One region of the Ligilactobacillus murinus genome, then DNA from elsewhere that is predicted to be linked to it. Evidence: predicted binding sites of a transcription regulator. Region 1 holds the regulator's gene; the other holds the start of a gene.
What was found. The regulator CtsR, encoded in region 1, represses protease genes until heat stress. The targets are predictions, from matches to a motif close to TTGGTCAAAAAAGGTCAAANA.
Positions count from the first base shown of each region.

Region 2: a site for CtsR is predicted at 3,054-3,074, ahead of CPS94_RS06415 (ATP-dependent Clp protease ATP-binding subunit). Genes of this name have one in related genera too.

Region 1 covers NZ_CP023565.1:2,247,538-2,252,552, forward strand. The annotation lists gene pnuC (nicotinamide riboside transporter PnuC) at 37-750, opposite strand; tRNA gene CPS94_RS11000 (tRNA-Pro) at 887-960, shown strand; gene CPS94_RS11005 (porin) at 1,023-1,457, shown strand; gene CPS94_RS11010 (CtsR family transcriptional regulator) at 1,569-2,039, shown strand; gene CPS94_RS11015 (ATP-dependent Clp protease ATP-binding subunit) at 2,058-4,550, shown strand; gene abc-f (ribosomal protection-like ABC-F family protein) at 4,724-5,015, opposite strand, start outside.
Region 2 covers NZ_CP023565.1:1,259,915-1,264,929, reverse strand. The annotation lists gene CPS94_RS06425 (MucBP domain-containing protein) at 1-276, opposite strand, end outside; gene CPS94_RS06420 (DUF1827 family protein) at 422-697, opposite strand; gene CPS94_RS06415 (ATP-dependent Clp protease ATP-binding subunit) at 850-3,012, opposite strand; gene CPS94_RS06410 (hypothetical protein) at 3,165-3,353, shown strand; gene CPS94_RS06405 (phosphocarrier protein HPr) at 3,548-3,814, shown strand; gene ptsP (phosphoenolpyruvate--protein phosphotransferase) at 3,814-5,015, shown strand, end outside.

The DNA of each region.
Region 1 (5,015 bases):
AGTGGTGAAGAGTAAATATTGATTTATTTATATAATTTACGACTTAGTTCCACCTTCATTGTCGGCTTCACCACTGGCCCAGACTTTAGTTGCATAGATCGAGTTAAAGAGTAGGGCTGCTTGCAAGGCAACTTGGGAGAGGTAAGCCCCTAAAGAACCGATGTCAGTAGCACCAGTTATGACTTGGAGGCTTAGGATCGACCAGTAGAGGATATTGGCAATGTTGACCACGATCCAAAGTGACCAGTTTTCTTGGTATTTCAAGATGTAGAGCAGTTGAGCGATGAAACTGACGACAAAATTGATCGAATCAAAATACGGCAGTTGTCCGTGTAGTAAAGCTAAGATCCACCAGCCGATGAGCCAAGCGACAAAGGCACCGCCAAAAAGTTTTTTGCGACTGGCAGAAGAAAAGCGATGCGTTGCTTGGTCGTGGCCCCACATGAACCAGCCAATGGGTTGTGAGATGACATAGAAGATATCCATCGCAAATGAACCATAGGCATGACTGATCCAAGCAATGTAAGTCATGGCTAGACACTGGATCGTTCCAAAGATAAAGGCGATCTTGCGTCCTTTCATCCCGTAAACGAGGGATAACGTGCCCGTGACACCTGAGATCATACCGATCAAGCTATCGGGAACGACCAAAAAGACAGCCAGTTGGATCAAGATCAAAATGCTGACATAGATAACTTCAAATTTCTTCCAATTGGTAAATAATTGCTTATAAAGCCAAGTATTTGTCATGTTATCCACCTTCCTTTCATCTTTTATGATAGTCTGTTTTATTTACTAAAGCACGTTCCTTGCCCAGATAAATGTTAAGAAAAATAAGATTTTCCTTTTACATTTAACAAACTAGTATTATAATAGTAATTGTTTTCGGGATGTAGCTCAGTTTGGTAGAGCACCACGTTCGGGACGTGGGGGTCACAGGTTCAAATCCTGCCATCCCGATCAATTACTAGTTAGAGTCGTACCTATGCAGGACGGCTCTTTTTGTTTAAGGGGGAAGTTAAATGAAGCGTTCGGTTTGTTTTTTGATGATCGGGGCTTTTGTTCTAGGTGTCAGTGGGTGCAGCTATCACGTGACGTGGGGCAAAAACAGTGTCAAGTTATCGGTCAGACCTACTAAAAAAACGAGCTCGACTAAAGAAAGCTCAGCAACAACTAGTCAAAGCAGTTTTGCTAAGCGTTACACTAAAGAAGAGCTAAAACAGATCACAGCTGACCTGTTGGCACCCTATGAGCAAAGGGGTTATACCAAGGAAAAAAGCTTTACGGGAACTAAGGCACAGTATGCTAAATGGGAAAAAGATCCGACTAGCCCAACAGCTAAATATGCTGACCAAGCTATTTCAGTTGAGCAGGCTAAAGGAACAGGCGATCAGTTCGTCTATTTTTGCCCAGCTGAACATGTTGCGTGGGCTGTGATCTTTACGGCAGATAAATAAAGGATATTTTACACGATCAGCCCCAGAAATTAACGCTAATTCATTGCCAAGCATGGTGGATAACGTTTATAATTATAGTCAAAGTTAGTCAAACAGATCGAGGATAGTTTTATGCAAAATCGCAATATTTCCGATATAATCGAACGATATTTGAAGAGTATTCTTGCTGAAGCTTCCCAAGTTGAGATCAAACGTTCTGAAGTCGCAGACCAATTTGACTGCGTGCCTTCGCAGATCAATTACGTGATCAAGACGCGTTTTACTTTGCAAAATGGCTATTTAGTCGAGAGTAAGCGGGGCGGAGGTGGGTATATTCGGATCGCCAAGGTCGATTTGATCAGTGACCCGGATATCTTAGATGAATTGATCGAGTACGTTGGGACGAGCATCAGCGAGACCAAAGCATTTCAGATCATTCAAACGCTCTATGAAAATGAGCTATTGACACATAAAGAGGCACATTTAGTAGCGACGGCGATCGAGAAAAGCACGCTAGCACTATCCGACAATGAGTTAGAAGAGGCGATCCGTGCCAAGATCTTGAATCGCATTTTAAATCGTCTGCGTTGTGCTGATCAATAATAGAAAGAAGGGGATCTTATGGATTCAACATCTTACACACCGAGTGCTAACCAAGTCTTATTACTTGCACAAGAACAAGCTAACTACTTCAAGCACCAAGCGATCGGGACCGAGCATTTATTGTTGGCCCTTGTCTTGGAGGAAAATGGTGTTGCCGGTCAAGTTTTAAGGCAAAATCTTGTAAGTAGTGTCGATATCAAAGAAGAGATCGAACGGATCGCAGGGTATGGAACTTTGCGCCGTCAAGCACCAGATAGTTATTTACCATATTCACCAAAATCCAAGGCCGTCTTAAATGATGCCTTGCGCCAGGCGATGATGATGGGTTCGTCTAAGATCGGGACCGAACATTTATTATTGGCACTATTAAATGATGAAAATATTTTATCTTCACGGATCTTGTATAGTTTACAGGTCGATACCCGGCGCTTGCGGCAGTTGTTGTTGCGCCAATTGGGCATGACTGACCGCCAACGTCAGCATTTAGCTAAGCAAGCTAATGAAGCCAAAAAACGTTCCAAGACAGAAACATTAGATGGGTTAGCACGGGATATGACGGCGATCGCACAAAATGAAGATACCGATCCAGTTATCGGGCGCACAAGTGAAGTCAAGCGGGTGATCCAAGTTTTAAGTCGCCGGACGAAAAACAACCCAGTATTACTAGGTGAACCTGGTGTGGGTAAGACGGCGGTCGCAGAAGGTTTAGCGCAAGCGATCGTCAAGGGAGATGTCCCTGAGAATTTGGCGAAGAAACGCTTGATGATGCTTGATATGGGCTCACTTGTAGCTGGTACCAAATACCGTGGTGAATTTGAAGATCGCTTAAAGAAGATCTTAGAAGAAGTCTACCGTGATGGCAATGTGATCTTATTTATCGATGAGATGCATACTTTGATCGGTGCTGGTGGGGCTGAAGGGGCGATCGATGCCTCTAATATCTTAAAACCTGCTTTAGCGCGGGGCGAAGTTCAAGTCATCGGGGCTACGACATTAGATGAGTATCAAAAATACGTTGAATCTGATCCCGCTTTAGAACGGCGCTTTGCGACAGTTATGGTCGATGAACCTGACCAACAAGCGACACTTGAGATCTTAAAAGGTGTGCGTTCTCGGTATGAAAAGCACCATAAAGTCAAGATCGACGATGATGCTTTAGATGCGGCCGTCAAGTTGAGTTCACGCTATATCACAAAGCGCTTCTTACCTGATAAGGCGATCGATCTGATGGATGAAGCGGCAGCGCGGTTGCGGATCATGAATGCTGAAAAGAGCAACAAGTTATCTAAAACTAAAGCTAAGCTAAAAAAAGTCAGTGATAGCTATGACGAAGAGATCTTACACGAAAACTTCGATGATGCGGCTAAATTACGCAAAGAAGTTTTGAAATTAAAAGAAAAAGTTGAAAAACTCACAGCTAAACAAACTGAAGAAGAAGCAAAAGGCGAGTTTAAAGCTGTGGTGACCCAAGAAGATGTGGCAGCTGTCGTCTCAGAATGGACAGGCATACCCGTTACTCAATTGACCAAGACTGAAAGTCAACGGCTGGTCGGTTTAGAGAAGATATTGCACCAACGTGTGGTCGGCCAAGATGAAGCTATCAGTTCGATCGCTAAAGCTATTCGCCGTTCGCGCAGTGGTTTGAGCGATCCGACCCGTCCGATCGGCTCATTTATGTTCTTAGGACCTACTGGTGTTGGAAAGACTGAGTTAGCTAAAGCCTTAGCTGACGCAATGTTTGGCTCAGAAGACGCGATGATCCGGGTCGACATGAGTGAGTACATGGAAAAATACTCCACTAGTCGTTTAGTCGGTGCTCCTCCAGGCTATGTCGGTTATGATGAGGGGGGACAATTATCCGAAAAGGTCCGCAATAAGCCATATTCAGTCGTCTTGCTAGACGAAGTAGAAAAAGCCCACCCAGATGTGTTCAATATTTTGTTACAAGTCTTAGACGATGGTTATTTGACGGATTCCAAGGGTCGAAAAGTCAACTTTAGAAATACGATCATCATCATGACCTCTAACTTAGGTGCAACTGCCTTGCGGGATGAAAAATCCGTTGGGTTTGGTGCAGGCAATGGCATTGATGATTACGCTGCAATGTCGGCCAAGATCAGAGAATCGCTCAAAAAGAGCTTTAGACCTGAATTCTTGAACCGGATCGATGAGATTGTCATCTTCCATTCACTTGAAAAAGCTGAATTGCATCAGATCGTGAAGTTGATGGCAAAAGATATCATCAAACGGGTAGCTGAACGCAATGTGACACTAAAGATCACGCCAGCTGCGATCGATGTGGTGGCTAAGGCAGGTTTTGATCCAGAGTACGGTGCTCGCCCGATCAGACGTGCCTTGCAAAATGAGATCGAAGACCGCTTAAGTGAAGCCTTATTAGAAGGTAAGATCGTTACAGGCGCAACGGTCACTGTCGGTGCCAAAAAGGGCAAGATCACTTTGACGATCAAAGATCCAAAAGTTGAAGCAACAAAAGAAAAAGTGAATAATTAAAGACCTAAAGAGCATTCTGCCATAAGTGGTAGGATGCTCTTTTAGCTATATTTGTTGAATTGAGTACAGCTGTCTTAGCACCGTTAGTTTTTGGTCTGAATTGGATATATAGTAAAAATGGCGTTGTAAGTTAGAAATATTCTAGCTTACAGCGCCATTGCAGTTATGAGAGCTTATTTTAGTTTAACGACCGTATCAGCGATTTGATCGATGAAATTTTGATCGTGTTCGATCACTAACAGTGCGGGCTTGGTTTCTTGTAATAGGGTCAAGAGTTGGTCTTGGTTATAGGTATCCAAGTAGTTTAGGGGTTCGTCCCACAAATACAACTCAGCTGGGGTAGCAAGTGAAGCCGCTAATTGGACTTTCTTTTGTTGGCCTAAGCTCATATTTTCGAGCAAAACATCAAAAGTATGGCGCTCAAAGCCTAATTTTTTCAAAAGTGTCAACAAGAGGGTGTAGTCG
Region 2 (5,015 bases), 990 kb from region 1:
GACAGTCGAATCCTGGGTAGTGGCTTTTTTCTTGAGCTCATTTTTAGTCGTGACCGCTTGTTTTTGGTCTAATACGATCTCTGCTTCTTTTTTTAGTGGTGGCGCCGGGGCGATAGGTTGCTGAGCTGGCGCAGTTTTTTCGATCTCGATCTCTGGTTGTTCCTCGAGCAATGCTTCTTTGATTGGAGCTATTTCGATTTTAGAACGCTTAGCAAAGCGCGACCGGTGTTTTTTATTATTTGGATGTTTTGTCTTTTTTTGTCTTTTCGGTGCCAACTTGAACTCGCCTCCCTCGTATCGGTATCACGTCAATTATAACGTATCTCTAAAATGATTGCACAAAATTATTACTAGATAGCTTAAATTTTTTAGTACTTAATAATAAAAAACCCCGTAAGGTAGCTTACGAGGTTTCTAGGTATTAGTTCTCCAAATTTATTTCCACTAAGTTTCCTTGAGCAGTAACAGTCGCAGCGTCGGCACGGTCTTTTAAAAGCTTAGTTTTAACAAATTCAATTTCTTTAGGGGTGATCTGACGAATTTTGTTTGAGATGACGATCTCAGAAAAAGCATGCTTTTTCTTATAGACGACTTTTGAATTCCCTAGGGTATACACTTTGATGAAATGAACTGGTGATTTAACTAATTCATGTTGGATCATGCGAGAGTAACTATTGGTAACATCGATCAGTTGCATGTTGATTTCCTCCTTTGCTAAATATAGTAAAATGTTTGAAGTAAAATGCATGCTTCAAATTACCAATTCTATATAACTATTATAAACTATCTGATAGAAATGTTGAAAATAAAAAACTGGGAAGTTGGTAAAAAAACTCCCAGTTTGTTGAATTATTCAGTAACGTTTGCTTCACTGATCACGATCGTATCGTCACTTAGATCAGCGTAAAAGTTTTTAACTTGGGGATGATCAAGGTAAAAGTCAGTTACTTTGTCTTCGATCTGGTCTTGGATCGTCCGGCGTAGTGGACGCGCCCCCATCTTAGGATCATAGCCTAATTCGACTAATTTTTGGCGGGCCTTAGTTGAAACTTTAAGTGACATTCCGTTTTCTTGTAGCGTTTGGTCGACTTTTTCGAGCATCAACGAAACGATCTGGTCAAGATTTTCTTTAGTCAAAGCATTGAACTCGATAATATCATCAAAACGGTTCAAAAATTCTGGCTTGAAGTATTTAGTCAATTTATCGACCACAGAATTAGGGGTGCTCTTGGTCGTGCCAAAGCCAACGTTGACGATCGGATCACCTGAACCGGCATTACTTGTCATGATGATGATCGTATCTTTAAAGCTGACAGTCTTGCCTTGTGAATCAGTCAAGCGCCCATCATCTAAGATCTGCAAGAACATATGCATGACATCGGGATGAGCTTTTTCGATCTCGTCTAATAAGATCAAGCTATATGGATGTCGCCGAACTTGTTCGGTTAACTGGCCCGCTTCTTCATATCCAACGTAACCCGGAGGCGAACCGATCAATTTAGAGACAGAGAATTTTTCCATGTATTCACTCATATCAAAGCGGATCATGGCCTCGGTCGTTCCAAATAGTTCTAAAGCAAGTTGTTTAGCTGCTTCCGTTTTCCCGACTCCTGTAGGACCGACAAAAAGAAATGAACCGATCGGTCGACCTGACTTGTTAAAGCCGATCCGATTGCGCCGGATCGAGCGGGCAACTTTATCAACGGCACGGTCTTGGCCGATAACGTTTTGCTTGAGTGTTTGGGCTAGAGTTTGTAATTGTGCTTGTTCTTTTTGTTTGAGTTCACCGACAGGGATAGAAGTCATTTCCTCGACGATCTTTTCCATATCTTGGGCGGTAACTTCGCTTTTGACTTGAGGTTTAGCTGTTAAATGTTCTTCTAGTTTAGCGATTTGATCGCGATAAAAGGCGGCTTTTTCATAATCTTCTTGGTCTAAAGCAGCTTTTTTATTTGTCTGTGCTTGAGCTATCTTAGCTTTGACTTCGCTTGGGTCAAAAGCTTGTAAAGCTAAATTCTTACGCGAGCCGGCTTCATCTAAGAGATCGATCGCTTTATCCGGCAAATAGCGGTCCTGAATGTAGCGAGTCGAAAGTTGGATCGCACTTTCAAGAGCTTCATCGGTATAGGCGACTTGATGGTAGCTTTCATATTTAGCACGTAGGCCGTGTAAGATCGCTAAAGCCTCTTCTTTAGAAGGTTCTTCAACTTGGACGGGTTGTAAACGCCGCGCTAAGGCCGCATCTTTTTCGATCGTACGAAATTCGTTTAAAGTAGTAGCCCCGACAAGTTGGAACTCACCGCGAGCTAGAGCTGGTTTTAAAACGTTGCCAGCATCCATGCCTCCCTCAGCGTTTCCAGCCCCAACGATCTCATGGATCTCATCGATAAAGAGGATGATATCTTGTTTTTGTTTCAATTCATCCATTAATTCCTGCATGCGTTGCTCAAATTGACCACGGATCCCGGTCCCTTGGACTAAGGAAACAACGTCTAAGCGGATAACTTTTTTATTTAATAGTTTTTGTGGAACATCGCCGTCAACGATCTTTTGAGCAAGACCTTCGACAACTGCTGTTTTCCCGACTCCGGCTTCACCAGTAAGGACAGGATTGTTCTTAGTGCGCCGATTCAAGATCTCAGTTACACGTTTTATCTCGCGGTCACGCCCGATAACTGGGTCGATCTGGCCCGCTTTGGCTTGGGCAGTGAGATCAAGCCCATATTTATCTAAAATGCCTTCGTTATCACCATTATCTCCGCCTTTTGTTTGGGGACCTTGCGCTGGTGTGGGACGCTGTTGGCTTTGGCGTTTGATCTCTTTAAAGAAATCAGCGAATGGATCACTACCCAATGGATCTTGGAAGATACCATCCAAGGAAGGTGGTAGTTGACTTTGATTTTTCAAAGCTCGATAGCAGTTAGGACAAAGGTCGATCGAAGTTTGGCGACCGTTGATGTTTGTTGTTAAATGTAGCGTAGCGTGGTTTTGCTGACAATTTTGGCATAACATAGCAATTCGCGACCTTTCCGGTTAAATTTAATGTCAAAATCAGTTTGACCAACTTTGACCTTTGTAGCTTTATTATACAAATTTTTATCTTAAGTGCAAGCAAAAAAATTGGAGATGGTATAATTTTAAAATGTGTGAGAGGGGGTAGCAGGATGGAAAAGGATTATCAAACATTATTAGATCGCTTGCATGCAGGTGAGATAACAGAATTTGAGATCGAAACAGCTGAATTTATGGATTTTCAAAAGATTTTACTAAATTATAATTATCGGAAAAATGTGGTCGGTACAGCTAAACGTGGTGGCGGAGTTATCTATCATTATCACAAAAATGATAAATAAATTTTTTTTGACATATTATCAAAATGTTTAAGAGTGATACCTTGTCTTGATAAATAATTCATGGTATTATTCTTTATAGCAGGTGCAACACTTAGTGTAACCGCTAATGTAAACGAATTCTTTTACAGCTGTGATCAATTTGTTTACTAATTGTTGCACAAATCTTATTTATATTTAAAGGAGCATGATCCACAATGGAAAAGAAAGAATTTCACGTAATCGCAGAAACAGGTATTCACGCACGTCCAGCTACACTTTTGGTGCAAGCAGCAAGCAAATTTAACTCAGATATTACATTAGAATATCAAGGTAAATCAGTAAACTTGAAATCTATCATGGGTGTTATGTCATTAGGTGTAGGTCAAAACGCTGATGTTGTGATCTCTGCTGATGGTGCTGATGAAGCAGAAGCGATCGCAGCTATCGCAGAAACAATGACAAAGGAAGGACTTGCTGAATAATGACGAAAATGTTGAAGGGTATCGCAGCTAGTGACGGAATTGCAGCCGCAAAAGCCTACATGCTTGTGCAACCTGACCTTTCATTTTCTGAAACCAGTATCTCTGATCCAGAAGCTGAGATCAAGCGCTTGGATGATGCTGTAGCAGCCTCCAAGAGTGAGCTTGAAGCTATCAAGCAAAAAGCTACCCAAAACTTAGGGGCTGAAGAAGCTGAAGTTTTTGAGGCGCACTTAACGATCTTGGCTGACCCTGAAATGATTGGTCAAATCGAAAATCAGATCAAAAATGAAAAAGTTAATGCCGAAGCTGCGTTGAAGAGCGTAACAGACATGTTTATTTCCATGTTTGAAGGCATGACAGACAATGCTTACATGCAAGAACGTGCAGGCGATATTCGCGACGTAACTAAGCGTGTCATGAGTCATTTATTAGGTGTAACTTTACCTAACCCAGCTTTGATCGACGAAGAAGTTGTGATCGTAGCACATGACTTGACACCATCTGATACAGCGCAATTAGACCGCAATTTTGTTAAGGGCTTTATCACTGATATCGGTGGTCGGACATCGCACTCTGCTATCATGTCAAGAACCCTTGAGATCCCTGCAGTCGTAGGCTCTGGCTCAGCAACAACTGAGATCAAAGAAGGCGATATGGTCATTATCGATGGTATTGCTGGGGATGCAGTTATTGATCCAACGGCTGATCAATTAGCTGAATATGAACAAAAAGCTGCTGATTTCAAGGCTCAAAAAGCTGAATGGCAACAATTAAAAGATGCTAGATCTGTCTCAAAAGACGGCAAACAAGTTATCTTAGGGGCTAATATCGGTACCCCTAAAGATGTTACGGGTGCTGTTGATAATGGGGCCGAAGCTGTTGGCTTGTTCCGTTCTGAATTCTTGTACATGGATGCAAGTGAGCTTCCAACAGAAGAAGAACAATTCAAAGCTTACAAAGAAGCAGTTGAAGGTATGGATGGCAAACAAGTTGTCGTACGTACAATGGATATTGGTGGGGATAAGGATCTACCTTATCTACCACTACCAGAAGAAGAAAATCCATTCTTGGGTTACCGTGCGATCCGCATCTCATTAGATCGTCAAGATATCTTCCGTACTCAATTGCGTGCATTGTTACGTGCTTCACACTATGGACGCTTGGCTATCATGTTCCCAATGATCGCTACTGTCAAGGAATT